DNA from 3 places in the Streptomyces sp. NPDC039736 genome. Region 1 is predicted to be linked to each of the others. Evidence: riboswitches for the same ligand, from Rfam matches in the RefSeq annotation. Region 1 holds a riboswitch; each other region holds the start of a gene.
What was found. A riboswitch is a leader RNA that binds a small molecule or an ion and turns the genes downstream of it on or off. The one in region 1 is predicted to bind cobalamin.
Positions count from the first base shown of each region.

Region 2: another riboswitch for cobalamin. It lies ahead of metE (5-methyltetrahydropteroyltriglutamate--homocysteine S-methyltransferase); the one in region 1 lies ahead of ACZ56L_RS16995 (cobalamin biosynthesis protein).
Region 3: another riboswitch for cobalamin. It lies ahead of ACZ56L_RS02250 (energy-coupling factor ABC transporter permease); the one in region 1 lies ahead of ACZ56L_RS16995 (cobalamin biosynthesis protein).

Region 1 is NZ_JBVIUQ010000005.1:63,244-72,958, forward strand. It holds gene ypfJ (KPN_02809 family neutral zinc metallopeptidase) at 1-593, shown strand, start outside; gene ACZ56L_RS16970 (hypothetical protein) at 607-2,004, opposite strand; gene ACZ56L_RS16975 (alpha/beta hydrolase) at 2,106-3,236, opposite strand; gene ACZ56L_RS16980 (class II aldolase/adducin family protein) at 3,342-4,013, opposite strand; gene ACZ56L_RS16985 (inorganic phosphate transporter) at 4,335-5,618, shown strand; gene ACZ56L_RS16990 (hypothetical protein) at 5,632-5,853, shown strand; cobalamin riboswitch at 5,994-6,141, shown strand; gene ACZ56L_RS16995 (cobalamin biosynthesis protein) at 6,178-7,161, shown strand; gene ACZ56L_RS17000 (cobyric acid synthase) at 7,158-8,708, shown strand; gene ACZ56L_RS17005 (putative cobaltochelatase) at 8,851-9,715, shown strand, end outside.
Region 2 is NZ_JBVIUQ010000003.1:128,383-138,097, forward strand. It holds gene ACZ56L_RS10005 (aminotransferase class V-fold PLP-dependent enzyme) at 43-1,206, shown strand; gene ACZ56L_RS10010 (aspartate/glutamate racemase family protein) at 1,282-2,025, opposite strand; gene ACZ56L_RS10015 (NCS1 family nucleobase:cation symporter-1) at 2,099-3,568, opposite strand; gene ACZ56L_RS10020 (GntR family transcriptional regulator) at 3,853-4,506, opposite strand; gene ACZ56L_RS10025 (glycoside hydrolase family 18 protein) at 4,735-6,096, shown strand; cobalamin riboswitch at 6,316-6,537, shown strand; gene metE (5-methyltetrahydropteroyltriglutamate--homocysteine S-methyltransferase) at 6,705-9,017, shown strand; gene ACZ56L_RS10035 (DUF6817 domain-containing protein) at 9,048-9,632, opposite strand.
Region 3 is NZ_JBVIUQ010000001.1:520,992-530,706, forward strand. It holds gene ACZ56L_RS02220 (catalase) at 1-124, opposite strand, end outside; gene ACZ56L_RS02225 (glycosyltransferase family protein) at 542-1,651, shown strand; gene ACZ56L_RS02230 (glycosyltransferase) at 1,648-2,718, shown strand; gene ACZ56L_RS02235 (glycosyltransferase) at 2,715-3,749, shown strand; gene ACZ56L_RS02240 (glycosyltransferase family 2 protein) at 3,734-4,570, shown strand; gene ACZ56L_RS02245 (SDR family oxidoreductase) at 4,701-5,579, shown strand; cobalamin riboswitch at 5,835-6,019, shown strand; gene ACZ56L_RS02250 (energy-coupling factor ABC transporter permease) at 6,049-6,750, shown strand; gene ACZ56L_RS02255 (energy-coupling factor ABC transporter substrate-binding protein) at 6,747-7,121, shown strand; gene cbiQ (cobalt ECF transporter T component CbiQ) at 7,128-7,877, shown strand; gene ACZ56L_RS02265 (energy-coupling factor ABC transporter ATP-binding protein) at 7,874-8,731, shown strand; gene ACZ56L_RS02270 (hypothetical protein) at 8,984-9,328, opposite strand; gene ACZ56L_RS02275 (DNRLRE domain-containing protein) at 9,341-9,715, opposite strand, start outside.

The sequences.
Region 1 (9,715 bases):
GGCGGGCGGAGTTCACGCGCCGCGGCGTCCGCTACGGCGACGCGAAGACGGTCTTCTTCTCGCACCGGGTGCCCACGGCGTGCGGCACGGCCTCGTCGGCGGTCGGCCCCTTCTACTGCCCGGGCGACCGGCAGGTCTACCTGGACCTGGGCTTCTTCGACGAGCTGCGGACGAAGTTCGGCTCCACCGGCGGGCCGTTCGCGCAGGCCTACGTGGTGGCGCACGAGTACGGGCACCACGTCCAGAACGCGATGGGCACCCTGGCCCGCGCCCAGGACGGCCGCCAGGGCGCGGACAGCAACGCGGTGCGCGTCGAGCTCCAGGCGGACTGCTACGCCGGGGTGTGGGCGCACCACGCGACCCGGACGCCGGACGAGAAGTCCGGGAAGCCGCTGATCACGCAGCTGACGGAGCAGGACATCCGGGACGGCCTGGACGCGGCGGCCGCAGTCGGCGACGACCGCATCCAGGAGAAGTTCCAGGGGCGGGTGACGCCGGAGAGCTGGACGCACGGGTCGGCGGCGCAGCGCCAGCAGTGGTTCTACAACGGCTTCCGGACGGGCGACACGGCGCGGTGCGACACCTTCCGTTAGACCGGCGGAGCGCCTAGACCCCGCCGGTGTGCACCTGGAACGCCGCCCGCCGCACGGCCTTCGCGAGGGCCGGGTCGGGGTGGGCGGCGGCGAGCGCGACCAGGACCTGCACAGTGCGCGGATGTCCGACGGCGCGGACCTCGTCGAGCAGGGCGGGGACGGTGCCCTGGACCGCCGATTCGAGGTGGCGCACCAGCAGTTCGCTCTCGCCGTGGTCGGCGACGGCCGCGGCGGTGTCCACCCAGAGCCAGGTGGACTCCTCGCGGGTGAGCCGGTCGTGGGCCTCCTCGGGGTCGTCGCCCTCGTGCTCGGCCAGCCACAGCAGGGCGTACGGGCGCAGGGCGACCTCCTCGGCGGCGGCGCGGACCTCGGCCTCGGCGGGGGCGCCGACGACTCTGAGCGCCTCGAAGGCGAGGCCGCGCAGGAGGGCGTCCTCGCCGCGGGCGACTTCGAGGAGTTCCAGGACGGCGGTGCCGACCGTGCGGGCGGCGAGCCAGGCGCGGTACTCGGCGCGGGCCGGGCCGGGGGTGAGGCGGGCGCAGCCGCTGAGCATGGCGTCGGCGGACTGCTCGATGTTCCCGGCGGGGCTCTGCGCGGCGACGCAGATCTGCTCCAGCTTGACCCAGACCGCCCAGCTCCCGAGCGGCGTCAGGGTGGCCTGGCCCTCGCCGAGGGTCAGCGCGCCGACGGAGGCGAGCCCTTCCAGGGCCCAGCCGAGGAGCAGGGAGAGAGGGACGGGCACGGAGTGCGCCGTGGTCTGGGCGGGGATGCCGTGCAGGTGCGGGGGGACCTCGCAGCGTTCCTCGTGCAGTTCGGCGACGCGCTGCTCCAGCAGGTCGAGCAGGGCCGGGACCGGGACGGGTCCGGCGGAGAGCTGGAGGAGGGAGAGCACCTGGGGGACGGACTCGACGACTTCCGCGACGGTGGCGGGCGCGATGTCCTTCGGCGCGGGGTGGACGATCGACCAGGCGTCGAAGAGGGCGACCCAGCCGCGCAGCACGGCGGCGTCGTCGCGGTCCCAGGCGCGCAGCCGCCAGCCGGGGCGGGCGTTGGTGCCGTGGATCTCGACGAGGCCCGCGAGGCGCGCCCGGTCCCAGCCGGCCCGCACCTGAGCCTCGGTCAGGCGCAGCGCCTCGGCGGCGCGTTCGGCGGAGGCGCCGGAGAGCCCTCCGGCCTGGCCGGGCCGGGGGGCGGCGCCGCGGGCGCGCTCGGTGTCGACCCAGCGCGCCACCCGGGTGGCGTCGGCGAGCACTTCCCGTGCGTGGCGGGCCAGTTCCGCCTGGGCGGGGGTTCCCTCGGGAGGGCGGGGGGCCGGGCGGGTACGCCGGTTCGTCACGGCCCGTCGGGCTGTGGCGAGGGGTCGCGGGCGGACAAGTCGGAGCCTGGAGTCGCGCGGTGTACGGGACGTCACGTGGAGCAGTGTCTCCGCTGACTGCCCGAAAGCCCAAACGGAATCCCGCGCACCGCCCACACGGCGCCGTGGGATCTGCTACGTGGGCGGGGCGGGACCGGTCAGAGGAGCGGGGTGAGGAAGCGGCGCAGGACCTCTTCGTAGGCGGCCGGGTCGGCGTTCCACATGGCGGCGTGGGAGGCGTCCCGCACGGTGTGCAGGGTGACCAGGTCGGGGCGGGCGTCGGCCAGGGCGCGGGAGGGGCCCCAGGGGGCGACGGCGTCGCCGGGGCCGTGCACGATCAGCGCCGGGACGCGCAGGCCGTCCGGGGCGGCGGCCGCACGGAGCCGGTCGCCGTGCGGTCCCGTGCTGCCCTGGGCGGCGCGGACGGCAAGCGGAAGGAGGGCGGCCGGGATGCCGCGGGCGGCGGCCAGGGCGCGCACGGTCGCCTCCCAGTCCAGCACCGGGGAGTCCAGGACCAGACCGGCGACGTGGTGGCGCAGGGCGGAGGAGGTGGCGGCGTGCAGGGCCATGGCGCCGCCGGTGGACCAGCCGTACAGGATGATCCGCTCCGCGCCCTCGCGGACGGCGTGCCGGATCGCGGCGTCCAGGTCGCGCCACTCGGAGTCGCCGAGGTGCCCGAGGCCGTCCGGGGAGCGGGGCGCGCCGGGGTCGCCCCGGTAGGCGAGGTCGAGCACCGGGAGCTGGAAGCGGTGCAGGAGGTCCAGGACGTTCAGCGGGTGCTCGCGGGTGGCGCCCAGGCCGTGCACGGCGATCACCCAGGTGCTCGACCGGTTGCCGGGGACGAACCAGGCGGGCAGGGAGCCGAGCTCGCCCATGACGTCGACGTGCGCGAAGTCGAGGCCGAGGGCGGTGCCGGGGTCGCCGCTGTGCACGTTCGGGGTGAGGTGGAGGCGGGCGCCGGGCTCCAGGAAGCCCCGGGTGACCCGCTCCAGGCGGCGCACCACGGTGTCGGGCGCGTGCGGGGCGGCCTCCAGGACGGGGCCGACGACCGCGTGGACGCCGTCGCCCACCAGGCCGAACACCCCCGGCCTGAGGGTGGCGAGGTCCCGGGTCAGGGTGATCTGCGCGGGGCCCGTGGCGTGCACGGTCACGCGGGGGTCGCCGGGCAGGGGGCGGCCGGGCGTCGCCTTGAGCGCGGCGTCGCCCGCGTACCGGGCGGCGGCGACGGTGGCCGCGCCGATGCCCATGAGTGTGGTGACGGCTGCTGCCGTTGCTTTGGCCGGGTGCACGGTCCCAGTGTCCGTACGCCCGGCTTCCACGGCCAGTGGGCGGGGCCCCCGGGGTGGCCCGGCCGCCCCGCGCCGACGGTCGCGCCGCGCGGGTGCGGGCGGGGGTCAGCCCGGTTGGCCGTAGTTCCGCAGCCGGTCGGCGACCGTGTCCACCTGCGCCTCGGTGAGCAGAGAGGGGGTCAGGCCCGGGACTCCGGAGGCGGCGAGCCAGACCTGGCACATCCACTCCAGTTGGGCCGTGCGGTCGTAGGCCTGGGCGAGCGTGGCTCCGTACGTGAGGGTCCCGTGGTTCTGGAGCAGGCACCCCGTGCGGTCGCGCAGGGCGCGGCGGACGTTGTCGGCCAGCTCCCTCGTCCCGTACGTCGCGTAGGCCGCCGTGCGGACCTGGCCGCCCAGGGCCGCCGCCATGTAGTGCACCAGGGGCAGCCGGTCCACGAGCGTCGAGACCGCGGTGGCGTGCACCGCGTGGGTGTGCACGACGGCCCGGGCGTCGGTGTCCTCGTACACCGCGAGGTGCATGGGCAGCTCGCTGGTGGGGACGAGGTGCCCGAGCACCTGGCGGCCCGTACGGTCGACGCCGGTCACGTCGTCGGGGGCGAGCCGTTCGTAGGGCACGCCGCTCGGGGTGACCAGGATCAGGTCCTCGCCGGCCCGCACCGAGACGTTCCCCGAGGTCCCCACGACCAGCCCGTCGGTCACCGACCGGCGGGCCGTGTCCACCAGGTCCCGCCATGCCGCCGCCACCGCGTCCGTCACCCGTGTCGTCATGGCGGGCATCCTGCCAGCCGGGCGGCGCGCCGCGGCCGGGCGGCCCGGACTCCGCGGGCCCGTCCCGTCCGGCGACGGGCGCGGTGCGCGGTCCGCCCGTCGGGTGACCAGGATCTCTTCGAGGGGTCGCGCGGCGGGCCGAGGGCCCTGCCGCGCGGTTGACGCCCCGGCCGGGTCCGGTCGCCCCTAGGGCCGCACCGCCGTCGGGGTGAAAAGCGGAACGGCGGCACGGCGTTTCGAGTCACCGTGCCGCCCCGCCCAGTTCATCTTCCGTTCACTCAGGTTGCTTACGGTCCAACAGCCACTGACCTCAAACGATTGCCTGGGTAAATGGAACACATCACGCTCCTTCTCGGAATCGTGATCGTGACCGCTCTCGTGTTCGACTTCACGAACGGTTTCCACGACACTGCCAACGCGATGGCGACCACCATCTCGACCGGCGCTCTCAAGCCCAAGACGGCGGTGGCCATGTCCGCCGTGCTCAACCTCGTCGGTGCCTTCCTCTCCGTGGAGGTCGCCAAGACGATCTCCGGCGGGCTCATCAACGAGAGCGGCATCACCACCGAAGTGATCTTCGCGGCCCTGGTCGGCGCGATCCTCTGGAACCTGTTGACCTGGCTGATCGGCCTGCCGTCCAGTTCCTCCCACGCACTCTTCGGCGGCCTCATCGGCGCCACCCTGATGTCGGTGGGCGCCTCCGGCGTCAACGGCAGCGTCGTCATCACCAAGGTGCTGCTGCCCGCGGTCGCCGCGCCGATCGTCGCCGGTCTCGCCGCCTACCTCGCCACGAAGCTCACCTTCAAGCTGGCGTCCAGGACCGACGAGAAGGCCACCGCCAAGGGCTACCGGGCGGGCCAGATCGCCTCCGCCGGCCTCGTCTCCCTCGCGCACGGCACCAACGACGCGCAGAAGACCATGGGTGTCATCACCCTGGCCCTGGTCACCGGCAACGTGCTGGCCCCCGGCTCGAACCCGCCGATGTGGGTCATCGTCTCGGCCGGCGTCGCCATCGCGCTCGGCACCTACCTCGGCGGCTGGCGCATCATCCGCACCATGGGCAAGGGCCTCACCGACCTCCGGCCGCCGCAGGGCTTCGCCGCCCAGACCGGCGCCGCGACGGTCATCCTGGCCTCCTCGCACCTCGGCTTCTCCCTCTCCACCACCCAGGTCTGCTCCGGCGCCGTGATGGGCTCGGGTCTCGCGCCCAAGGGCGGGGTGGTCCGCTGGTCGACCGCGACCCGGATGTTCGTCGCCTGGGGCCTGACCCTGCCGGCCGCCGGCGCGGTCGCCGCGGCCGCCGAGTTCCTCACCGGTCAGGGCACGTGGGGCGTCACCGCCGTCGCGATCCTGCTGGTCGCGGGCTCCGGTGCGATCTGGATGCTGTCGCGCCGCAAGCCGGTCGACCACACCAACGTCACGGCCGACGACCTCGGCGGCGCGGCCGCCCCGGCCGCCGAGCCCGCGGGTGTCGTCACCACCGCGATGGCCGCGGTCACCCCGCCGCCCGCCGGCCTCCTCCCGGCCGGGACCACCCACACGGTCACCGGCGACCTGAAGGCAACCCTCCACTCCCCCACCGCCGACCCGGCCCGCCCGGCCGCATCGGTCTAAGGACACACGCGACATGAACATCGACTGGGCAGCTCTCGGCACCGTGTTCGGTGTCAGCCTCGTGGCCACCGTCTCCCTGGTGGGCCTGTTCACCCTCGGCATCGTGGGCCTCTCCAAGCAGACCGCGGCCGCCGCCACGGGCGGCTCCGCCCCGGTCGCCCGCACGGGCGCGTACGCCTGCTTCGCGCTGTGCGGCGCGGCCGTCGCGTACGGCATCTTCCTGATCGTCTCCTGACAACCCGCGGGGCCCGTCCGCCCCGCCCCCCGACGCCGGAGCAGCCGGCGGGGCCGCCGGTCTTCCGGCCCCGCCGGCTGTCGGCCGTTCCGGATCGGTGCCCGCCCCCCGCCTCCCGCAGGTCAACCCTAGGTTGACGGCTGTTCGTGGGGCGTGGTGGACTGCCGGAGCCATTACGGCGGCATGGAGAGGAAGCCGGTGCGAATCCGGCGCGGTCCCGCCACTGTCACGGCCGACCCGACGAGGGTCGTGCCGAAGCCAGGAACTCCCAGCCGCTCGTCACCTCCAACCAGGGCGCGGACCCTGAGTTAAGGACTCGTCGCCATGCCCGGCTGCGGTACCCGCGGTTGCGTCGCCGTGCCCCCGTACGCGTTCGCGCTCGGCGCGGCCCTCGGGATGGCCTGCGACGCCGTGTTCGGCGACCCGCGCCGGGGACATCCGGTCGCCCTCTTCGGACGTGCCGCGGCCGCCGTCGAACGGGTGCTGTGGCGGGACGACCGGGCGCGGGGCGCGGCGCACACCCTGGTCTGCGTGGGCGGAGCGGCCGCAGTCGCCGCCGTGGCCTCCCGTCTCGTACGCCGCCGCCCCGCCGCGTCCGTCGCGCTGACCGCCGCCGCCACCTGGGCCGTCGTCGGGGGCACGTCGCTGGGGCGCGAGGCCAGGGCGATCGGCGGGGCGCTGGCCGCCGGGGACCTGGAACTGGCCCGGGAGCGGCTGCCGCACCTGTGCGGGCGCGACCCGCAGGCCCTGGACGGGCAGCAGCTCGCCCGGGCGGTCGTGGAGTCCGTCGCCGAGAACACCTCGGACGCGGTGGTGGGCGCGCTGGTGTGGGGTGCGGTCGGCGGTGTGCCCGGGCTTGTCGCGTTCCGGGCGGTGAACACGCTGGACGCGATGGTCGGGCACAAGTCGGCCCGCCACCGCAGGTACGGGTGGGCCTCGGCCCGGCTCGACGACGTGGCCGGCTGGCCCGGCGCGCGCCTGACGGCGGCGCTCGCGGTGCTCGCCGGGGACGACGCCCGGGGCGCGGTCAGGGCCTGGCGCGCCGACGCCGCCGCGCACCCCAGCCCCAACGCGGGCCCCGTCGAGGCGTCCTTCGCGGGCGCGCTGGGCGTGCGGCTCGGCGGAACGCTGTCGTACGCGGGGCGGGTGGAGCACCGGGCGGTGCTGAACGGGGAGCGCGGGCGTCCGGTGGACGTGCCCGACATCGAACGTGCGGTGCGGCTGTCGCGCCGGGTGGGCGTGCTGGCGCTGGCCGCGTGTGCGGCGGGGCGGCTGGCGTTCTCGTACGCGAAGGGACGGAACGCATGAGTGGCGGCGGACTGCTGGTCGCGGGGACCACGTCGGACGCGGGCAAGAGCGTCGTCACCGCGGGCATCTGCCGGTGGCTGGTGCGCCGGGGGGTGAAGGTGGCCCCGTTCAAGGCGCAGAACATGTCGCTGAACTCGTTCGTGACGCGGGAGGGCGCGGAGATCGGGCGCGCCCAGGCGATGCAGGCGCAGGCGGCGCGCGTCGAGCCGACGGCGCTGATGAATCCGGTGCTGCTGAAGCCGGGGAGCGACAGGTCCAGTCAGGTGGTGCTGCTCGGCAGGCCGGTGGGCGAGATGAGCGCGCGCGGCTTCTTCGGCACGGCGGGCGGCACGACGTACGGCAAGGGCGTGCAGGGCGGGCACCGGGAGGCGCTGCTCGGCACGGTCACGGAGTGCCTGGCGGAGCTGCGCGGTCAGTACGACGCGGTGATCTGCGAGGGGGCGGGCAGCCCGGCGGAGATCAATCTGCGGCGGACGGACATCGTCAACATGGGGATCGCGCGGGCCGCGGACTTCCCGGTGGTGGTGGTCGGGGACATCGACCGGGGCGGGGTCTTCGCGTCGTTCTTCGGCACGACGGCGCTGCTGGCGAAGGAGGACCAGCGGCTGGTCGCGGGGTACTTGGTGAACAAGTTCCGGGGTGACGTGTCCCTGCTGGAGCCCGGGCTCGACATGCTGGAGGACCTGACGGGGCGCAGGACGTACGGCGTGCTGCCCTTCGCGCACGGGCTCGGCATCGACGAGGAGGACGGGCTGCGGGTGTCCCTGCGGGGCGCGGTCCGGGAGTCCGTGGTCGCGCCGCCGGTCGGCGAGGACGTGCTGCGGGTCGCGGTGTGCGCGGTGCCGCTGATGTCGAACTTCACGGACGTGGACGCGCTCGCCGCGGAGCCGGGCGTGGTGGTGCGCTTCGTGGACCGGGCGGAGGAGCTGGCGGACGCGGACCTGGTGGTCGTGCCGGGGACGCGCGGGACGGTTCGCGCGCTGGAGTGGCTGCGGGAACGCGGGCTCGCCGACGCGCTGGCGCGGCGGGCCGCGGCGGGGCTGCCCGTACTGGGGATCTGCGGCGGGTTCCAGGCGCTGGGCGAGCTGATCGAGGACGAGGTCGAGTCGAAGGCCGGGGTGGTCGAGGGGCTGGGGCTGCTGCCGGTACGGGTGCGGTTCGCGCGGGAGAAGACCCTGGCGCGGCCGGTGGGCTCGGCGCTGGGCGAGGCCGTGGAGGGGTACGAGATCCACCACGGGGTGGCCGAAGTGCTGGGCGGGGAGGCCTTCCTGGACGGCTGCCGGGTGGGGGCCGTGTGGGGCACCCACTGGCACGGGTCGCTGGAGAGCGACGCCTTCCGGCGGGCCTTCCTGCGGGAGGTCGCGGCGGCGGCGGGACGGCGGTTCGTGCCGGCCGCCGACACGAGCTTCGCGGGGTTGCGCGAGGAGCAGTTGGACCGGCTGGGGGATCTGATCGAGGAGCACGCGGACACGGAGGGGCTGTGGCGGCTGATCGAGTCCGGCGCGCCGGCGGGACTGCCGTTCGTGCCGCCGGGGGTACGGGGGTGAGCCGCGCCCGGGCGGGGGACGGCTGCCCGCATGACATGCCGTCAGGGGCGCGGAGAACCGCGCGACCAGCCGGGACGCACCCGTACATGACCGAGGCCGCCCGCCGCCCGCGGGAAGCCGACCGACCGACGATGGAGACCGTATGAGTACCCCGTACCCCTTTACCGCGATCGTCGGGCAGGACGACCTGCGGCTCGGGCTGCTGCTCAACGCCGTGTCGCCCGCCGTCGGCGGCGTCCTCGTACGCGGCGAGAAGGGCACCGCGAAGTCGACCGCCGTCCGCGCGCTGGCCGCGCTGATGCCGCGGGTGCACGTGGTGGAGGGGTGCCGGTTCTCGTGCGACCCGGCCGCCCCCGACCCGGCGTGTCCCGACGGTCCCCACGAGGCCGGGGACGGCGTGTCGCGCGCCGCCCGCACGGTCGAGCTGCCCGTCGGGGCCTCCGAGGACCGGCTCGTCGGGGCCCTCGACATCGAGCGGGCGCTCAGCGAGGGCGTGAAGGCGTTCGAGCCGGGCCTGCTGGCGGACGCGCATCGCGGCATCCTCTACGTCGACGAGGTCAACCTCCTCCACGACCACCTGGTCGACCTCCTGCTCGACGCCGCCGCCATGGGCGCCTCGTACGTCGAGCGCGAAGGCGTCTCCGTGCGGCACGCCGCGCGGTTCCTGCTGGTGGGGACCATGAACCCCGAAGAGGGCGAGCTGCGGCCGCAGTTGCTGGACCGGTTCGGGCTGACCGTCGAGGTCGCCGCGTCCCGCGACACCGACCAGCGGGTGGAGGTCGTGCGGCGCAGGCTCGCGTACGACGACGACCCGGCGGCCTTCGCCGCGAAGTGGGCCGGCGAGGAGGCCGACCTGCGGGAGCGGATCGCGGCCGCCCGCGCGCTCCTCCCCCAGGTGCGGCTCGGCGACGACGCACTGCGCCAGATCGCCGCGACCTGCGCCGCCTTCGAGGTCGACGGGATGCGGGCCGACATCGTGATGGCCCGTACGGCGACCGCGCTGGCGG
Region 2 (9,715 bases), on a different contig from region 1:
GCCCGCTTCCGCGGCGGGCGCCGCACGCCTAGGGTCGACGGCATGGCCGAGCCCGCCCGTACCGAAGAGACCTCCCCGTCCGTGTTCCCCGGCGGCGCCGAGCTGTTCCGGCTCGGCCCCGCCGTGGCGCACCTCAACCACGGGTCCTTCGGGGCGGTGCCCCTTCCCGTGATGGCGGCCCAGCAGCGTCTGCGGGACGAGGCCGACGCCGATCCGGACGCCTTCTTCCTGGCTGCACCGGACCGAACAGCGCAGGCCAGGACCCGTATCGCACAGCACCTGGGCACGGATCCGGAAGGTTCGGCGCTCGTCGCCAACGCCACCGAGGCGGCGAACCTCGCGCTGGACGCGGCCGGGCTCTCGGCCGACGACGAGGTCCTCGTCACCGACCACGGGTACGGGACCGTCGTGGCGGCGGCAGCGCGCCGGGCCCGCGTGGTGACGGTCGCCCTGGACCCGCTGCTTCCGGACGAGGAGGCGGTGCGCAAGGCCGTCCTGGCCGGGATCACTCCGCGCACCCGCCTCGTCCTGCTCGACCACATCAGCTCGCCCACGGCCCGTTTCATCGCCGCCCCCGCGCTCCTCTCCGACCTGAGGGAACGCGGGATCGTCACGGTCGTCGACGGGGCGCACGCGCCGGGGACCCTGGCAGATCCGCTCGCCGGGAACCCGGACTTCTGGTTCGGGAACCTGCACAAGTGGGGGTACGCGCCGCCGGGCAGCGCCCTGCTGACGGTCGCGCCGCGCTTCCGGGACCGGGTGCCCGCGCCGGTCCCCTCCTGGGAGGACGAGCGGGGGTTCCCGCGCTCGGTGGAGTACCGGGCGACGGTGGACTACACGGGGTGGCTGGCCGCACCCGAGGGCCTCGACCTGCTCGCCCGGCTGGACGCGCCCCGGGTGCGCCGGCACAACAGCGCGCTGGCCGCGTACGGGGCGCGACTGCTGGCCCGCGTCCCGGGGCTGACCCCCTTGCCGTACGACGAACGCCTCCCGATGCGCGCCCTGCGCCTGCCGCCGGGCTTCGCGAGGACGCCGGCGGAGTCGGTCGCGCTGCGCGAGGAGATCGCGGGACGCCTGGGCTTCCGGGTCCTGGTCTGGCCCTGGCCGGGCGGGGGCGGCATCCGGATCAGCGGCCAGATCTACAACACGCCGCAGGAGTACGAGCGGTTGGCGACGGCGCTGGGAAGGCTGCTGGACGGCCGCTGAGCGGGGGCCCGGCGCGCGCCCAGGAGCCGGGATGCCGGAGGGCCCGGGGAGTCGGGGGGAGACCCGCAGGAGTGACTACCCCGCCCCCACGACCGCCGCAGCCCCCGGCGGCCACGCCGTGAACCTCTTGGGGCGGGGCGGCGCGAACGTGCGGACCTTCGAGGTCCGCAGCCCCAGCCGCACCAGCGACTCCGCGATCGTGACCGCCGCCGCGACCCCGTCCACCACCGGCACCCCGGTCCGCGCCACCACCCGCTCGGTGAGTCCCGCCATCCCGCCGCAGCCCAGGCAGATGACCTCCGCGCGGTCCACCTCCACCGCAGCGACGGCCTCCGCGACAATGGCCTCGACCGCCGCCGAGGGGTCGCGTTCCAGGTCCAGCACCGCCAGCCCGCTCGCCCGCACCGACGCGCACCGCGCCGAGAGCCCGGCCAGCGCGAGCCGGTCCTCGATCAGCGGAACCGCGCGGTCCAGGGTCGTCACCACCGAGTAACTCCGCCCGAGGAACTGGGCCGTCGAGGCCGCCGCCTCGGTGATGTCCACCACCGGAACGTCCAGGAGCTCCTGGAGGCCCTCGCGCCCGTGCTCCCCGTACCCCGCCTGAATCACCGCGTCGAAGGGGCCGGGGTGGGAACGTACCGCCTCCATCACGGCGATCGCCGCCAAGTGGCTCTCGTAGTTGCCCTCCACCGACTCCGCCCCGAAGGCGGGCGTGAGCGGCACGATCTCGGTGCCCGGCGCGGCCGCGGCCACGGCCTGCGCGCCGATGCTCCGCGTCATGGACTCGGTGGTGTTGACGTTGACGACCAGCAACCGCATGAATGATTCCGCTTCTTCGGGAGGTTCTTCGGGAGGCTCGTTCGGGGGGATTCTTCGGAGGCTCACGGGAGGTTCACGCGCTCGGCACCGCGATGGCCTCGCCGTCGGCGTCGGCGTACTCCGGGGGACGCGCGCCCCGGCCGGGCAGGACGACGTACAACAGCCCCGCCAGCACCGTCCCGATGAACCAGGAGAAGCCCGAGATCCCCGAGAAGTACGGCACGAAGGCGACGACGACGGCGATCGCGGCGGTCGGGACGAGGGCGGTCACCGCGCGCGGGTTGACGCCGCTCCGGTAGGCGTAGGCGCCCGCCGGGTCCTCCGTGTAGAGGTCGGGGACGTTGATCCGGGTCCGGCGCACCAGCCAGTAGTCCGCCATCACGATGCCGAACACCGGGCCGAGCAGCGCCCCGAGCCCGCCGAGGAAGTACTCGACCACGACGGGGCTGTTGTAGAGGTTCCAGGGCAGGATGACCAGGCCGAGCACCGCGCTGACGATGCCCGCCCGCCGGAAGTCCAGCCTCTGCGGGAAGAGGTTGACCAGGGTGTAGACGGGGGCGACGAAGTTCGCCATGAGGTTGACGGCGACGGTCAGCAGGATCAGCGCCAGCGAGGCCAGGACCAGCAGGAAGGTGCTGGGGATGGCCTGGACGATGTCAGCGGGGCTCGCGATCACCGTGCCGTTCAGCTCGAACTGCGCGCCGCTCAGCACCACCACGATGCCCGCGAAGAAGAGCATGTTGACCGGGATGCCGATCAGGTTTCCGGCCAGCACCGAGCGGTTGCTCCGGGCGGAGCGCGTGAAGTCGCAGAAGTTGAGGACGAAGGTGCCGTAGATGACGACCCAGAGGGCGGCCGCCTCCAGGATGTGCACGAAGCGCTCGCCGCCGGTGTACGGGTTCCCGGCGTCCACCGCGATCGTCCAGTCCGCCTTGGCGAACATCCACACCGCGAGCGCCAGCATCGTGATCAGCACGGCGGGCGCGGCCACCGCGATGTACTTCCGGATGACGTCCATCCCGTAACTGACGATCAGGACCTGCACGGCCCACAGGATCAGGAAGGACAGCCAGCCCAGCGCCGAAAGCCCGAGGAAGGAGCTGCCCTCCCAGCCCCCGAGCCCCGGTATCAGCGTCATGAGCAGCGCCGAGAGCACCGAGGAGGCGAGATACGTCTGGATGCCGAACCAGGCGACGGCCACTCCGCCCCGGATGACGGCCGGAAGCTGCGCACCCCTGATGCCGAAGGAGATGCGGCTCATCACCGGGAACGGCACGCCCGTCTTCGAGCCCATGGCGCCGGACAGGCTGAGCAGGACGAAGAGGAGGGCGGAGGCCAGGACGAACGCGACCAGGATGTCCCACACGCTCATCCCGAGGGCGAACAGGCCGATCGCGAAGGCGTAATTGCCGAGGCTGTGCACGTCGTTGGCCCAGAGCGTGAAGACGTTGTAGCCGCCCCAACTGCGGCCGGCCCTCTTCGTCGGGGCGAGGTCGGGACTGTAGAGGCGGGGGCTGGTGCCCGGGGGCCCGTCACCGGCCACCGGGCCGACGGCGGACTGTGCCCCGTCTGCGCGCACTGCGTCCTGAGCTGTGGTCACACCAGCCACCCTTCTCAGCGATTTCGGTATACGAAACCGTGCTACCGAAGCAAGTGACGGGGACGCTACGGCCGCCTTCCTGGGACAGTCAAGAGATCTGCCCGAGAAAATGGGATACCAAATACAGAATCCGTCGCCCGCCCGGGCACACAAAAGGGGCGAGCCGCCACTGCGCGACCCGCCCCGAACTGCCCTCTCCGCCCCCCTCCGGAACTCCCCCGCCCCCCCTACTCCTCCTTCGCCCCGCTCAGGTGCGCCGCCGCCGAGTTCCGCCCCGACTCCAGGTGCTTGGCGACGAGTTCCTCGACGCGGGGTACGTCACGGGCCGCGATCGCGTCGTACAGCCCCTCGTGCTCGCGCGCCACGTCGAGCAGGTCGTCGTGCCGCACCTGCAACCACCGCAACCGGCTGCGCAGCGTCGCCTCCAACTCGCTGAGCAGGTCGTTCGCGGCCAGCGAGGTGGCCGTCTGGTGGAAGTCGGCGGCCGCCCGCCGGGCCGTCACCGCGTCCCCGCGCCGCGCGGCCTCGAACTCCGCGTCCAGATCGGCCCGCAGCTTCGCCAGCCCCTCGCGGGTGCGCCGCTGCGCGGCCAGCCGGAAGGTCAACGTGTCCAGTGCGGACCGCACTTCGTCGATGTCGGCGATGTCGGTCGGGGTGAACTCCCGCACCACCGCCCACGTACGCGGCCGGGGCGTCACGAGCCCCTCGTTCACCAGGGCCTTGAGCGCGTCCCGGATCGGCAGCCGGCTCACCCCGAGCTCGGCGGCGAGCTCACGCTCGACGAGCTTGCTGCCGGGCGGCCGCACCCCGTCGAGGATGTCGTCGCGCAGTTGCCGGGTGACCCGATCCGACTCGGGCTCGAAGCCTTCAGAACCTGCCATGCGGCACATCTTCTCATCAGGCGGTTGTCGCTTCGTACGAACGCTCGCCCCGGCCCGCCCGCACTCCTCCGCGAGCGCGCTCACACGTCCCGGCGGCGCACGACGACCACCGCGAGCACGACGGAGGCCGACGGCCGGCCTCCGTGTTCACGGTGCCGGACCAGGACGGCCCCACCTCTTCCCGACCACCCCTTGACCCTGCATGGTCCAGACCAATAGCGTCCGCTCATGCGACGAAGACTCCTGAAAGGGTCGGCCCTCGTGGCCGCCGCCTGCGTCACTTCGCTCCTCGCCACCCTGGCCCCCTCCGCCTCCGCCGCCCCAGCGGCTCCCGACGCTCCACCGGCCGCCCAGCAGGCCGGGCACGGCGACCGGCCCGCCCTCCGCCGGGTCGGCTACTTCACCCAGTGGGGTGTCTACGGCCGCGACTACCAGGTCCAGGACCTGGACACCAGCGGCACCGCCGCCCGCCTCACCCACCTCAACTACGCCTTCGGCAACGTCGACAAGAGCGGCAAGTGCTTCCTCACGCCGGTCCCCGGTGAGAGCGATCCGTGGGCCGACTACCAGCGCCCGCTGGACGCCGCGAACTCCGTCGACGGAACAGCCGACACCGACACCCAGGCACTCGCCGGGAACTTCAACCAGATCAAGGAGCTGAAGGCCAAGCACCGGGGCCTGAAGGCGATGATCTCGCTGGGTGGTTGGAGCTGGTCGACCCACTTCTCCGATGCCGCCCTCACCCCCGCCTCCCGCAAGGCCCTCGTCACCTCCTGCATCGACCTGTACATCAAGGGCAACCTGCCCAAGGACGGGGCGCGCGGCGGCGACGGCGCGGCCGAGGGCGTCTTCGACGGCATCGACCTCGACTGGGAGTGGCCGGGCTCCGAGGGCGACGCCGACACGGTCTACCGCCCCGAGGACAAGCAGAACTTCACCGCGCTGGTACGGGAGTTCCGCAGCCAGCTCGACGCGCTCGGCAAGCAGAGGCGCACGCACTACGAACTCTCCGCCTTCGTGCCGACCGCCGACGCCAAGATCGACGCCGGTTTCGAGGTCCGCAAGATCATGAAGGACTTCGACTTCGTCAACCTCCAGGGTTACGACTTCCACGTCAGCGGCGAGAAGAAGACCGCCCAGCAGTCGGCCCTCTTCGCCCGGAACGACTTCAGCGTGCACGGCACGGTCCAGTCCTGGCTGAAGCGCGGCGCACCGGCCCGCAAGCTGGTCGTCGGCATGCCGTTCTACGGGCAGGGCTGGACCGGCGTCACCGGCGGCGGCGACGGCCTCGGCCAGCCCGCCGCCGGCCCCGCCCCCGCCACGTGGGCAGCGGGCTACGCGGACTACAAGGAGCTGAAGCCCCTCGTGCAGGCCGGGAAGTTCAAGGTCCACCGCGATCTGCTCGGCGGTCACGCCTGGCTCTTCGACGGCACCACCCTGTGGACGTACGACGACCCGCTGGTCCTCGCCGCCAAGGGCGCGTACGTACGGGCCCGGGGCCTGGGCGGCGTGATGGCCTGGTCGCTGGACGCGGACACCGCGGACGGCGAGCTCTACCGGGCGCTGGACCGGGGCCTCGGCCGGCGCTGACCGTACGCGGGGCCGGGGGTGCGCTCCCGACCGGGGACGCGCTCCCGGCCCCGGCGGTGTGCTCCCGACCGGGGACACGCCCCGGCCCCGGCGGTGTGCTCCCCGGCCCGAGCGCACCCCCGGCCCGGGAGGTCTCCTGACCGAGGGGGCGTGCCCCCGTGTCCCACGTCACGGTCCGGAAGGCGGACTCCGGGTCCCGGCGCACCCCTCCCGCCCCCTATCGTGGCCCGTGCAACTGGTTCGCCCTGCCCGCCAGGCAGCGGCGTCGCAAGAGGGAACCCGGTGGGAATCCGGGACTGCCCCGCAGCGGTGAGTGGGAACGAACGCCGTCATACGCACTGGGTCCGCACGGACCTGGGAAGCGACGGCCAGTAGGAATCCGCCGGAGTTCCGGTGGGTGTGCCCGCGAGTCCGAAGACCTGCCCGTTGCCCGCACGCGACCCGCTCGCGTGCGGACATCCCGGTGACCTCGTGGGCGGGTCGGCGTACAGATCAGGCGGAACGGCCGCTCCCCGCAAGGGAGTCGGCGGCCCGCCCGGTTCGTCGTCCCTTCGCGTCCGCGTCCCGTCGCCGGGGTGCTCAGGAGTCATCTCGCGAAGGAGATTTCCGTGACACCGAAGTCCGCAGCCGCGGCAGCACGCGCCACCGTGTACGGCTACCCCCGCCAGGGCGGGAACCGTGAGCTCAAGAGGGCCGTCGAGGGGTACTGGAAGGGCCGGGTCACCGCCGACGCCCTCCGGGCGACCGCGGCCGACCTGCGCCGTACGACATGGGAGCAGTTGGCCGGGGCCGGCCTCCACGAGGTGCCGACCGGCGACTTCTCGTACTACGACCACGTCCTGGACACCAGCGTCATGGTCGGCGCCGTCCCGGCACGCCACCGCGCGGCCGTCGACGCCGACCCCCTCGACGGGTACTTCGCGATGGCGCGCGGGAACCAGGACGTGGCCCCCCTGGAAATGACCAAGTGGTTCGACACCAACTACCACTACCTGGTGCCCGAGCTGGGCCCGGACACGGTCTTCACCGCCGACTCGTCCCAGCAGGTCGGCGCGCTGACGGAGGCCCTCGCGCTCGGCCACACCGCCCGGCCCGTGCTGGTCGGCCCGGTGACGTACCTCCTCCTGGCGAAGCCCGCCCCGGGCGTCGCCGCCGGCTTCGAGCCGCTGACCCTGCTGGACCGGCTGCTGCCCGTGTACGCCGAGGTGCTGGCCGACCTGCGGGCCGCCGGGGCCACCTGGGTGCAGCTCGACGAACCCGCCCTCGTCCAGGACCGCACCCCGGCCGAACTGAACGCCGCCGCCCGCGCCTACCGCGACCTGGGCACGCTCACCGACCGCCCGCAACTCCTCGTCGCCTCCTACTTCGACCGGCTCGGCGACGCCCTGCCGGTGCTCGCCAAGGCCCCGGTCGAGGGCCTGGCGCTGGACTTCACCGGTCCCGCCGCCGCCAACCTGGAGGCGCTCGCCGCCGTGGGCGGGCTGCCGGGCAAGCGGCTGGTCGCGGGCGTCGTCGACGGCCGCAACATCTGGATCAACGACTACGAGAAGTCCCTCGCCACCCTCGGCACGCTCCTCGGCCTGGCCGAGTGCGTCGACGTGGCCGCCTCCTGCTCGCTGCTGCACGTCCCCGTCGACGCGGCGGCCGAGCGGGACGTCGACCCGCAGGTGCTGCGCTGGCTCGCCTTCGCACGGCAGAAGACGGCGGAGGTCGTCACCCTGGCGAAGGGCCTCGCCCGGGGCACCGGCAGCATCACCGCCGAACTCGCCCGCAACCGGGCCGACTTGGCCTCCCGGGCCAACTCCCCCATCACCCGCGACCCGGCCGTACGGGCCCGGGTCGCCGCCGTGACGGACGCGGACGGCCGCCGCTCGGCACCGTACGAGCAGCGGTCCTCCGCCCAGCGCGCCGCACTCGGCCTCCCCCTCCTCCCCACCACCACGATCGGCTCCTTCCCGCAGACCGCCGAACTGCGCACCGCACGGGCCGACCTGCGGGCCGGCCGCATCGACGCGGCGGCCTACGAGGAGCGGATCAAGGCCGAGATCCGCGACGTCCTGGCCTTCCAGGAGAAGGCGGGCCTCGACGTCCTGGTGCACGGCGAGCCCGAACGCAACGACATGGTCCAGTACTTCGCCGAACGGCTGACGGGGTACCTGGCCACCCAGCACGGCTGGGTCCAGTCCTACGGCACCCGCTACGTCCGCCCGCCGGTCCTGGCCGGTGACATCTCGCGCCCCGAGCCGATGACGGTGCGCTGGACCTCGTACGCGAACTCCCTCACCGACCGCCCGGTGAAGGGCATGCTGACCGGCCCGGTGACGATGCTCGCCTGGTCGTTCGTACGGGACGACCAGCCGCTCGGCGACACGGCCCGGCAGGTCGCTCTCGCCCTGCGCGACGAGGTCGACGACCTGGAGGCGGCCGGCACTTCGGTCATCCAGGTCGACGAGCCCGCCCTGCGCGAGACGCTGCCGCTGCGCGCCGCCGACCGCGCCGGGTACCTGGCCTGGGCGACGGAGTCCTTCCGGCTCACCACCGGCGGGGTGCGCCCGGAGACCCAGATCCACACGCACATGTGCTACGCCGAGTTCGGTGACATCGTGCAGGCCATCGACGACCTGGACGCGGACGTCATCAGCCTGGAGGCGGCCCGCTCGCACATGCAGGTGGCGCGCGAGCTGGCCGCGCACGGCTATCCGCGCGAGGCCGGTCCCGGCGTCTACGACATCCACTCCCCGCGCATTCCCTCCGCCGAGGAGGCGGCGGCCCTGCTGCGCAAGGGACTTGAGGCGATCCCGCCGCAGCGGCTGTGGGTCAACCCGGACTGCGGCCTGAAGACCCGCGGCTGGCCGGAGACGCGCGCTTCCCTGGAGAACCTGGTGGCGGCGGCCAGGACCGTGCGCGACGAACTGCGTTAGCAGTTCATGCAGTTGGGGGGAGGGGCGGGGTCACTCCGCCTCTCCCCCGTGGGCCGGGAGGCCGGTGGCGCCGCCCGGCGGGTGCGGGCGCACGTCCGCGGCCGGCAGGGTCGCGCAGTCCGCCCGGGCGGCGGGACTCAGCAGAGGCGCGAACCGGGTGAATAGAGAGCGGAGTTGGGCCCCGTGACGGGCACGGAAGGCGGCGTCGACGCAGATGATGTCGAGTTCGTTGGCGGCGGTGAGCTCGGCAAAGTCCCGCTTCTCCTGGAGCGCGGGGAGCCGGGAGAGGCCGGTGAAGCGGTCCGTGAAGGGCGAGTCGGGGAGGGCCAGCACGGGGTACACGGCCCGGCGGTCGCAGCTCGCGTAGAAGTGGACGAGGGCTTCGGCCTCGGGGCCGATCGCGGCCCGCAGGCGGTCGCGTTCGCCGAGCGGGAGAAGGGCCGGGGCGAAGCCGTCGGTGCCGTAGGAGGCGTGACAGAGGCCGGCGAGCTGGAGAGCGGGCCGGGCACCCCAGTCGGCGAGTCGCCGGCGCACCCGGTCGAGGTGGGCGAGGAGGGTGCCGCCGGGGTGCGCGAGGGCGTCGGCGCCGAGGTCGCGGAGGAGGCGGGTGGCCAGGTCCACGCGGGTGCCGGGGTGCACCGGGGCGACGGGCTCCACGGGGGTCGTCGGTTCCACGGGCAAGCCCCTCTCCGTACAAC
Region 3 (9,715 bases), on a different contig from region 1:
CCTCCACCGGCACCGGCACCGGCGCCGGACGACCCGGAACATCTGCGTTCGGCGCAGCTGCCCCCTTCTCGCCGGCCTGCTTGTCGGGGTGGTCTGCGGCGCTGCTGGCGCTGGAGCGGTCCACGGGGATTCCTTCCACGTACCAAGATCGGTTCCGGAGTCGTACGTCTGCTGGGTACCCCCGTCGCACAGCCCAAACGGGGAGAACAGGGCGGAAAGCAACCTTTCCAAGGATCGGGCACCTCCCGTCCCGCCGCACCCGGAGTCCGCCACCGGCGTCCCGGCTGGCAGGCCCGGCGGGGGTGCGGCAGAGTGGGCGTAGCCGCAACGTAACTCTGTGCGACGGAGGTCCGGTCATGTGCCTCGCCGCACCCGTTGCGACCGTGTCGACCCCGGTTCCCACCGGGCTCTCCGTGTGACACACGTCGTGGCTCCCGGAGGCTCGGCGCACCGGGCAGAACGGCGATCCCTTCGCCATACGACAGGACCGCTTCCGCAGCGGGTCCCGTGCCGTCGCGCCCAAGGCAGGAGCCCATCAGCCATGATCCGCCCCAGTTCGCTAGCGTCCCCGCACGCCCCGGCCGGCCCGGGCGTGATCCGCGTCGCCTCCGTGCCCTCGGGTCATGTCTACGTGAGGCACTGCGCGGACGGGCGGCAACCCGACGGCGTGGTGCGGCTCGCGGACCCGAGACCCAACGGCGCGCCCAGTAATTCCCAGCAGTGGTGGCCGCCGGTCATGCTCGATCCCGCGTGGGTGCGCGCCCACCACACCGAGTTCGACCTGTTCCACCTGCACTTCGGCTTCGACGCGCAGACCCCCGCCCAACTGGCCGAACTGGTCCGCACGCTCAAGGAGTTCCGCAAACCCCTCGTCTACACCGTGCACGACCTGCGCAACCCGCACCAGGCCGACCCCGCCCCGCACGACGCGGCACTGGACGTCCTGATACCGGCGGCCGACCACCTCTTCACGCTGACCCCGGGGGCGGCCGGCGAGATCGCCCGGCGCTGGAACCGCCACGCCACCGTCGTCCCCCATCCCCACGTGGTCGAGGAACCCCGGCTGTCCGCCCCGCGCCCGGAGCACGAGGGCTTCCGGGTGGGCCTGCACGCGAAGAGCCTGCGCCCCAACATGGCGCTGCTGCCGGTCCTGGAAGTGCTCACCGCCGCCGTCGGGGAACTGCCCGACGCCGTGCTCCAGGTGAACCTCCACCGCGAGGCGGCCGACCCGGGCGCGCACGCCCACGCCCCTGAGGTCGTGGCGGAGCTGCGCGCCCTGGCCGCCGCCGGGCGCATCGTGCTGCGCGAGCACGACTACTTCGACGACGACCAGCTGTGGGACTACCTCTCCTCCCTGGACCTCTCGGTGCTGCCGTACGCCTTCGGCACCCACTCCGGATGGCTGGAGGCCTGCCACGACCTCGGCACCGCGGTCGCCGTCCCGACCTGCGGGTACTACGCCGAGCAGCGGGCCTGCCTGCGGTACGGGCTCAGCCTCGCGGACGGGCTGCACGCGGGCTCGCTGCGGGCGGCCGTGCGCGAGGCGTACCGCACCCGCCCGCAGTGGCGCGCCGGCGCGGCGGACCGGACGGCCGAGCGGGCCAGGGTGGCCGAAGCGCACCGCGCCGTCTACCAGGAACTGCTGGCGTGAGCGACCCGCTGCGCGTCGCTCTGATCGCCTCCGTGCGCTTTCCCGTCAAGGAACCCTTCGCCGGCGGGCTGGAGGCGCACACCTGGACCCTGGCCAGGGCCCTGCGGGAGCGCGGCCACCGGGTGGACCTGTTCGCCGCCCCCGGCTCCGACCCCGGACTGGGAGTGCGGGAACTGCCGGTCCACCTGCCCGTGCTGAGCAAGGAGGCCCGGGCGGACGTCAGCATGCCCGACCCCAGGTGGCTGGAGGAGCACCATGCGTACCTGCGGCTGATGCTCGACCTCGCCGCGGACGACGGCCGCCGCTACGACGTCATCCACAACAACAGCCTCCACTACCTGCCGGTCGCCATGTCGCCCGCGGTGCGCGGCCCGATGTTCACCACCCTCCACACGCCCCCGACGCCCTGGCTGGAGTCCGCGATGCAGGCCCACGGCCCCCACCGGGCGGTCTACAGCGCGGTCAGCCTGCACACCGCGTCCTCCTGGCACCCGCTGGTCGCCGACGCCCGCGTCATCCGCAACGGCGTCGACACCCGCCGCTGGCGGCCGGGCCCCGGCGGCGACCAGTTGGTCTGGTTCGGCCGGATCGTGCCCGAGAAGGGGCCGCACCTGGCGGCGCTGGCCGCCCGGAAGGCGGGCCGCCGCCTGCGCCTGGTGGGGCCCGTGGGCGACCGCGGGTACTTCGATACGAACCTGCGCCCGCTGCTGGACGAGGACATCACCTACGCGGGCCACCTCACCGGCCGCGACCTGGCCGAACTGGTGGGCCGTTCGGCCGCCGCCCTGGTCACCCCGTGCTGGGACGAGCCGTACGGACTGGTCGTCGCGGAGGCGCTGTCCTGCGGGACGCCGGTGTGCGCGTTCGACCGCGGCGCCCTCGGCGAGATCCTCACCCCGGAGTGCGGGACCCTCGCCCCGCCGGGCGACGTGGACGCGCTCGCCGACCTGATCGGCCACGCCGTACGGCTGGACCGCGGATCGGCGCGGCAGCGGGCGGAGGACTTCTGCTCGTTGGAGGCGATGACCGACAACTACACCGACTTCTACCACGAGCTCGCCGCATGATCGGCTACTACGTCCACCACCACGGCCGCGGCCACCTGCACCGCGCCGTGTGCGTCGCGCACCGTCTGCGCACCCCGGTGGCGGGCTTCTCGTCGCTTCCCCGCCCTGCCGGCTGGCCGGGGGAGTGGACCGAGCTGCCGAAGGACACCGGCGCCGGGGCGGACGGCGCGGCCCCCACCGCGGGCGGCACGCTCCACTGGGCGCCGCTGGGCCACGCGGGGCTGCGCGGACGCATGGGCGCGATCGCCGGGTGGATCGCCGAGGCGGGACCGGACCTGTTCGTCAGCGACGTCTCCGTCGAAGTCGCCCTGCTGGCCCGGCTGATGGGGGTGCCCGTGGTGGTGGCCGCGATGCGCGGCGACCGCTTCGACACCGCCCACCGCACGGCGTACGACCTGGCCGACGCCCTGCTGGCCCCCTGGCCCGCGGCCTGGCCCGAGCCCGACTGGCCGGACCACTGGCGGGCGAAGACCACCCACACCGGGGCCTTCTCCCGCTACGACGGCCGGCCGCGCCCCACGCGGGAGGGGACCCCCGCCCCGTCCCGCCGCTCGGTCGTCGTGCTGCTCGGCGCGGGAGGTGACGGCATCACCGAGGACGACGTCCGGCGCGCCCGCGAGAAGACCCCCGACTGGGAATGGACCGTCCTCGGCGGAACCGGAGGGCAGTGGACCGACGACCCGTGGCCGCTGCTGTGCCGGGCGGACGCGGTGGTGACCCACGCGGGCCAGAACGCGATCGCCGAGTGCGCGGCCGCCCGCACCCCGGCGCTCGTCATCGCCCAGGACCGTCCGCACGACGAACAGCGGGCGACGGCGAGGGCGCTGCACGGGGCGGGACTCGCGACCGTGCGGTCCGGCTGGCCGGCCCCGGAGGAGTGGCCGGGGCTGCTGGAGCGCACCGCCCGCACCCCGGCCGACCGCTGGGCCCGGTGGGCGCCGGGCGACGGAGCCGACCGGGCCGCGCAGCTCCTCGACCGCCTGGCCACGGCCGGACCGGCCCTCGGGAGGCAGCCGTGCGCACAGCGGTGATCACCCTCGTCGCCGGACGCCACCGCCACCTCCTGCTGCAACAGGACGGTCTGGCGGCGGGCGAACGGCAACCCGACCACTATCTGGCCGTCACCATGGGCGACCCGGCCGTGCCCGCGCTCCTGGGCGGCCGGCGGCCGGTGGCCGAGACCCTCGCCGTGCCCGTGCCGTCCGACGGGCGGCTCCCGCTGGCCGCCGCCCGCAACGCCGGGGCGGCGAAGGCCCTGGCCGCCGGGGCCGACCTGCTGGTCTTCCTCGACGTGGACTGCGTACCGGGAACCCGGCTGCTCGCGCGGTACGCCGAGACGGCCACGGACGGCGCCCTGCTGTGCGGCACCGTCGCCTACCTGCCGCCACCGCAGCCCGGCGGATACGACCTGGCCGCCCTGCACACGCTCGCGCCGCCGCACCCGGGCCGTCCCGTGCCCGCCGACGACGAGGTACTGGGCGGGGGGAACCACGACCTCTTCTGGTCGCTGTCCTTCGCCCTCACCGCCCGTACCTGGCGCACCGTCGGCGGCTTCTGCGAGGAGTACAGCGGCTACGGCGGCGAGGACACGGACTTCGCCCGGCTGGCCGCCGCCCGCGGCGTCGAGCTGCGGTGGGTGGGAGGCGCGCCCGCCCACCACCAGCACCACCCGGTCTCCCGCCCGCCCGTCGAGCACGTCGACGACATCGTCCGCAACGCGTCCCTCTTCCACCGCCGGTGGGGAACCTGGGCGATGGAGGGCTGGCTGCGGGAGTTCGCCGACCTGGGCCTGGTCGCCCGCGCGACCACGGGCGACGGATGGCGGGTGACCGCGCGGGAGGCCGCGGGGTGACGGCCGGCGGAGCCGGGGAACCCGCCCGGCGGCCGATGCGTGAAACCCCGGCCCACGGGACACACGACCTTCCGGGGCAAGGACCTATCCCCACGAACCAGAGCAAAGCGCACCACAGGAGGAACAACCGATGGGCGAGACGCCGCAGCACCCCAGGACGAAGCACCCGCAGCCCCCGTTCCCCCAGCAGGACCAGGAGCCGCCGGGCACGACCGCGGCCATGGACCCGGTCCCCGATCACGGCGAGGAGTCCTACCGGGGCAGCGGTCTCCTGCCCGACAGGGCCGCCGTGGTGACCGGCGGCGACTCGGGCATCGGCCGGGCCGTCGCGCTCGCCTACGCCCGTGAGGGGGCGGACGTCCTCTTCACCCACCTCCCCGAGGAGGCGCAGGACGCCCAGGAGACCGTGCGCCTGGTCGAGAAGGCCGGCCGCCGGGCGGTGGCCGTGCCCTGCGACATCCGGGAGGAGGAGCAGTGCCGGGCGCTCGTCGAGCGGGCCGTCGCGGAGTTCGGGCGGATCGACGTACTGGTCAACAACGCGGCGTACCAGATGGCCCAGCCCGAAGGCATCCAGGACATCAGCACCGAGCAGTTCGACCGGGTGGTGCGCACCAACCTGTACGGCATGTTCTGGCTGTGCAAGGCGGCCGTGCCGCACATCCCCGCGGGCGGCTCGATCATCAACACCACCTCGGTGCAGGCCTACCAGCCCAGCCCGCAGCTCCTCGACTACGCCATGACGAAGGGCGCGATCGTCACGTTCACGAAGGGCCTCGCGCAGATGCTGGTCGACCGGGGCATCCGCGTCAACGCGGTCGCCCCGGGCCCGGTGTGGACCCCGCTCATCCCGGCCACGCTGCCGGACACCGAGGAGTTCGGCGCGCAGTCCCCGATGGGCCGGGCGGCACAGCCCGCGGAGATGGCCCCCGCGTACGTCTTCCTCGCGTCGGAACAGGCGAGCTTCATCACCGCGGAGATCATGAACGCGACGGGCGGCACACCCCTGTAGCCCACCGCCGGACGCCCCCCCGCGCTGCCGCCACTGGCGCGGGGGCGGGCGCAACGGACGAGCTCCGGCTCCCTCCCTCCGGCGGCCTCCGGCCGGCACGGGCCCTGGCACTGGTTCCGGCACCGGTTCTGGACGAACCGACGCACCACCTCGGCGTCCGCGCCCAGTTCGAACTCCCGCACCTGACGCGCCCCATTGGCACCACGACGCCGGCGGCCACGCCGGTCCGTGGTTGTCATGCGCAGGACCTGGGCAGTAGTGTCCACCTGCCTTGGTGTACGGGAAATCCGGTGAAGTACCGGTGCGGCCCTCGCCACTGTGATCGGGAAGTCCTGCTCCAGCCCCTCGCGGGCAGCCACTGGGTCCTCGGACCTGGGAAGGCGGAGATCCGGGCGGTGTCACCCGTCAGCCAGGAGACCGGCCAGGGCACTTCAACCGTCCACGAGGTGCTGGAGAGGTCTGCTGAGCCATGCACATAGCCGAGGGGTTCCTGCCCCCAGTACACGCGATCGCCTGGGGCGTCGCGGCTGCCCCGTTCGTCGTCCACGGAGTGCGTTCCCTGACCCGGGAGGTCAAGGAACACCCGGAGAGCACGCTGCTCCTGGGCGCCTCCGGGGCGTTCACCTTCGTTCTCTCCGCACTCAAGCTGCCCTCGGTGACCGGTAGCTGCTCCCATCCCACCGGCACGGGCCTGGGCGCCATCCTGTTCCGGCCGCCCATCATGACGGTGCTCGGAACGATCACTCTGCTGTTCCAGGCGCTGCTCCTGGCGCACGGCGGACTGACCACCCTGGGAGCCAACGCCTTCTCCATGGCGGTCGTCGGCCCCTGGACCGGATACGGCGTCTACCGGCTGCTGCGCCGCTACGACGTCCCGCTCATGGTCACCGTCTTCTTCGGGGCGTTCGTGGCGGACCTGACCACCTACTGCGTCACCAGCGTGCAGCTCGCGCTCGCCTTCCCCGACCCGAGCGGCGGATTCCTCGGCGCACTGGGCAAGTTCGGCTCCATCTTCGCCCTCACGCAGATCCCGCTGGCCGTCAGCGAGGGCCTGCTCACGGTGCTCGTCATGCGGCTCCTCGTCCAGTCCAGCAAAGGCGAACTGACCCGCCTGGGCGTGCTCGTCACCGGTGGACGGCGCGACTCCGTCTCCGAGGCGGTGGCCCGGTGAAGCGGAACACGAAGATCAACCTGCTGCTCCTGCTCGTGGTGGCCGCGCTCGCGGTCCTGCCGCTCGCGCTGGGTCTCGGCGACCACAAGGAGGAGCCCTTCGCCGGGGCCGACGCCGAGGCGGAGACGGCCATCACCCAGATCGACCCGGACTACGAACCGTGGTTCTCCCCGCTCTACGAGCCGCCCTCGGGGGAGGTCGAGTCCGCCCTCTTCGCCCTCCAAGCGGCCCTCGGCGCCGGCGTCCTGGCGTACTACTTCGGGCTGCGCCGCGGACGCAGGCAGGGGGAACTGCGCGCCGCGCACCGCGCCGGAAGCGGCACCGGCACCGCCGAAGCGGCCGTGGACCCACCTGCCGGGGACCGGACCTGAGCCCACGTGCTGCCCATCGACGTGGCGGCGCACAGCAGCCGCTGGCGCCGCCGCCACCCTCTCGACAAAGCCGTCCTCGCCCTGGGCCTCACCGCACTCGCCGTCACCCTGCCGCCGTGGCCGGGAGCCGTACTCGTACTCGTCACGGCACTGGTGCTCCTCCTGGGGCCGGCCGGCGTCACCCTCCGCAAGGTGTGGCGCGCCTGGCGGGTGCCGCTCGGCTTCTGCGTCACGGGTGCGGCCACCCTGACCGTCCAGGTCGGTGCGCCCGGCGCGTTCATCGCTCTCGCTCCGCACGGCTGGGAGCACGCGACGCAGGTGCTGCTGCGCTCGTCGGCCGCGTCCCTGGGCGTGCTGCTGCTCGCCTTCACCACACCCGTCACGGATCTGCTGACGTGGCTGCTGCGGCTGGGCGTTCCGGCGCCGGTGGTGGACGTGGCCCTGGTGATGTACCGGATGATCTTCCTCCTGCTCGAGTCCGTCCGCCGCATCCGCGAGGCGCAGGCCGCGCGGCTCGGCCACACCACGCGCACCGCCGCCTTCCGCTCCCTGGCGGGGCTCGGCGCCGTCGCCTTCGTCAAGGCGTTCGACCAGGCGGGCCGCATGCAGCGCGGGCTCGCGGGGCGCGGCTACGACGGCACCCTGCGCGTCATGACGCCCGACCTGCACGTCTCCCGCCGCTTCGTGCTCCTCTCCCTGGCCCTGCTCACCGCCCTGGTGATCCTCACCCTCGTACTCGAAAGGCTGCTGCCATGAACGACGACGCCGTGGTGAGCCTGCACGGGGTGTCGTTCGCCTACGAGGACGGTCCCGCCGTGCTCAGCGACTTCGACTTCGCGATCTGCGCGGGGCGCGCCCTCGCGCTCCTCGGCAGGAACGGCAGCGGGAAGACCACCCTCATGCGGCTGCTCAGCGGAGGGCTGCGCCCCCGCACGGGCCACCTGGCCCTGGAGGGGAAGCCGGTGACCTACGACCGGGCGGGCCTGACCCGGCTGCGCACCAGCGTCCAGCTCGTGCTCCAGGACCCCGACGACCAGTTGTTCGCCGCTTCGGTCGCCCAGGACGTGTCCTTCGGGCCGCTCAACCTCGGTCTGCCGCCCGCCGAAGTGGCCGACCGGGTCGCCCGGGCGCTCGCCGCCCTCGGCATCACCGATCTCGCCGAACGCCCCACCCACCTGCTCTCCTACGGTCAGCGCAAGAGGGCGGCCATCGCCGGAGCCGTCGCCCTGCGCCCCCGCCTGCTCGTCCTCGACGAGCCCACGGCCGGCCTGGACCCGGAAGGGCAGGAACAACTGCTCGACACCCTCGCCGGGCTCCGGGCGGGCGGCACCACCGTCATGATGGCCACCCACGACGTGGACCTGGCACTGCGGTGGGCCGACGACGTCGCCCTGCTCACCCCGTCCGGGGTGCGGCTGGGCGCGGCACCCGACACCCTGGCCCGGGGCGACCTCCTGGAGCAGGCGGGACTGCGACCCGCCTGGGGGATCGCGGCGTCGCGGCTGCTGCGCGCGCAGAATCTGCTGGACCGGGAGGCGCCGGGGCCGCGTACCGCGTCGGAACTCGACACGTACACGGCCCTGGTGCGGGGTGCGCAGGCTGCGGAGTGAGCACCCGCGCCCGGGGCGCGGCCCGTGACCGTGTGTCCGACGCTCGACCGCCCGCCGGAAGAAGAGGCCGTCGACGACCGCCCGATGACTCCTCCACCGTCCGCTCCGTGCCGTGTTCTTCGGCAGGTGCGAACCGGAACCGCGGGCGGCGCCGCGTCCCCTCGTCCCGGCAGAGGTTCGACACCCCGTGCCGGCCGGGGGCTTGAGCCACGAGGACATCGATGCCCGCGTGTGTGGTGGTGAGGCCCTCCCCTACCAGGGCCAGGGCGCGTCGGGGTTGACTGATCCGACGGCCAGGCCGCCCAGAACGGCAGGCAGCCAGGTGAGCCCGGTCCAGGACTTGGAGGTGTGGCCCATCGCGGTACCTGCCAGCGTCGGGAGTACGCACCCCAGGAGCAGCAGTGGTACCAGATCGGAACCGCCGAGGCCGTAGTGGTGAGTGAGCGCGTACCCGGAACTGGTGGCCATGGCTGCGAGGAGCAGGTCCCTGACGTTCACCGTGTCCAGCGCCGGAAGTTCAGTGCCCTTGCCGCGGCGCAGCAGATAGGTGATCAGGATCGCCACCTCGGTGACGACGAAAGCGAGTGCGATCAGCATCTTGGATCCCGGTCAGAACTTGCAGTTGTTCTGGATGCTGGCGTATCCGAGGATGGCGGCAACGATCTTGCGTCCCTCCACGGTGAGCTTGCGCCGCTTCTTCCAGGTCTGGATGAGCTTGGCGGTCTTCTTGAAGCCGATCTTCTTGATCAAGCGCACGGCGACGATGACCTTCTTGCTGGAACCGGCCGGGGTGAACCCGTAGATGAAGCCGGCGACGGACGCGGCACACTTCGTGATCTTCCAGGCGGTGGACCAGAAGGACGGGTCGATCACGAGGGGGAACTTGGAGTTCGCATCGAAGTCGACGTGCTGCACCAGCTTGTTCCCGACGACCTTGTAGCTGGTCGGCACGTCCTTGCCCTGCGCGTCCTTGGCCCAGGGAGC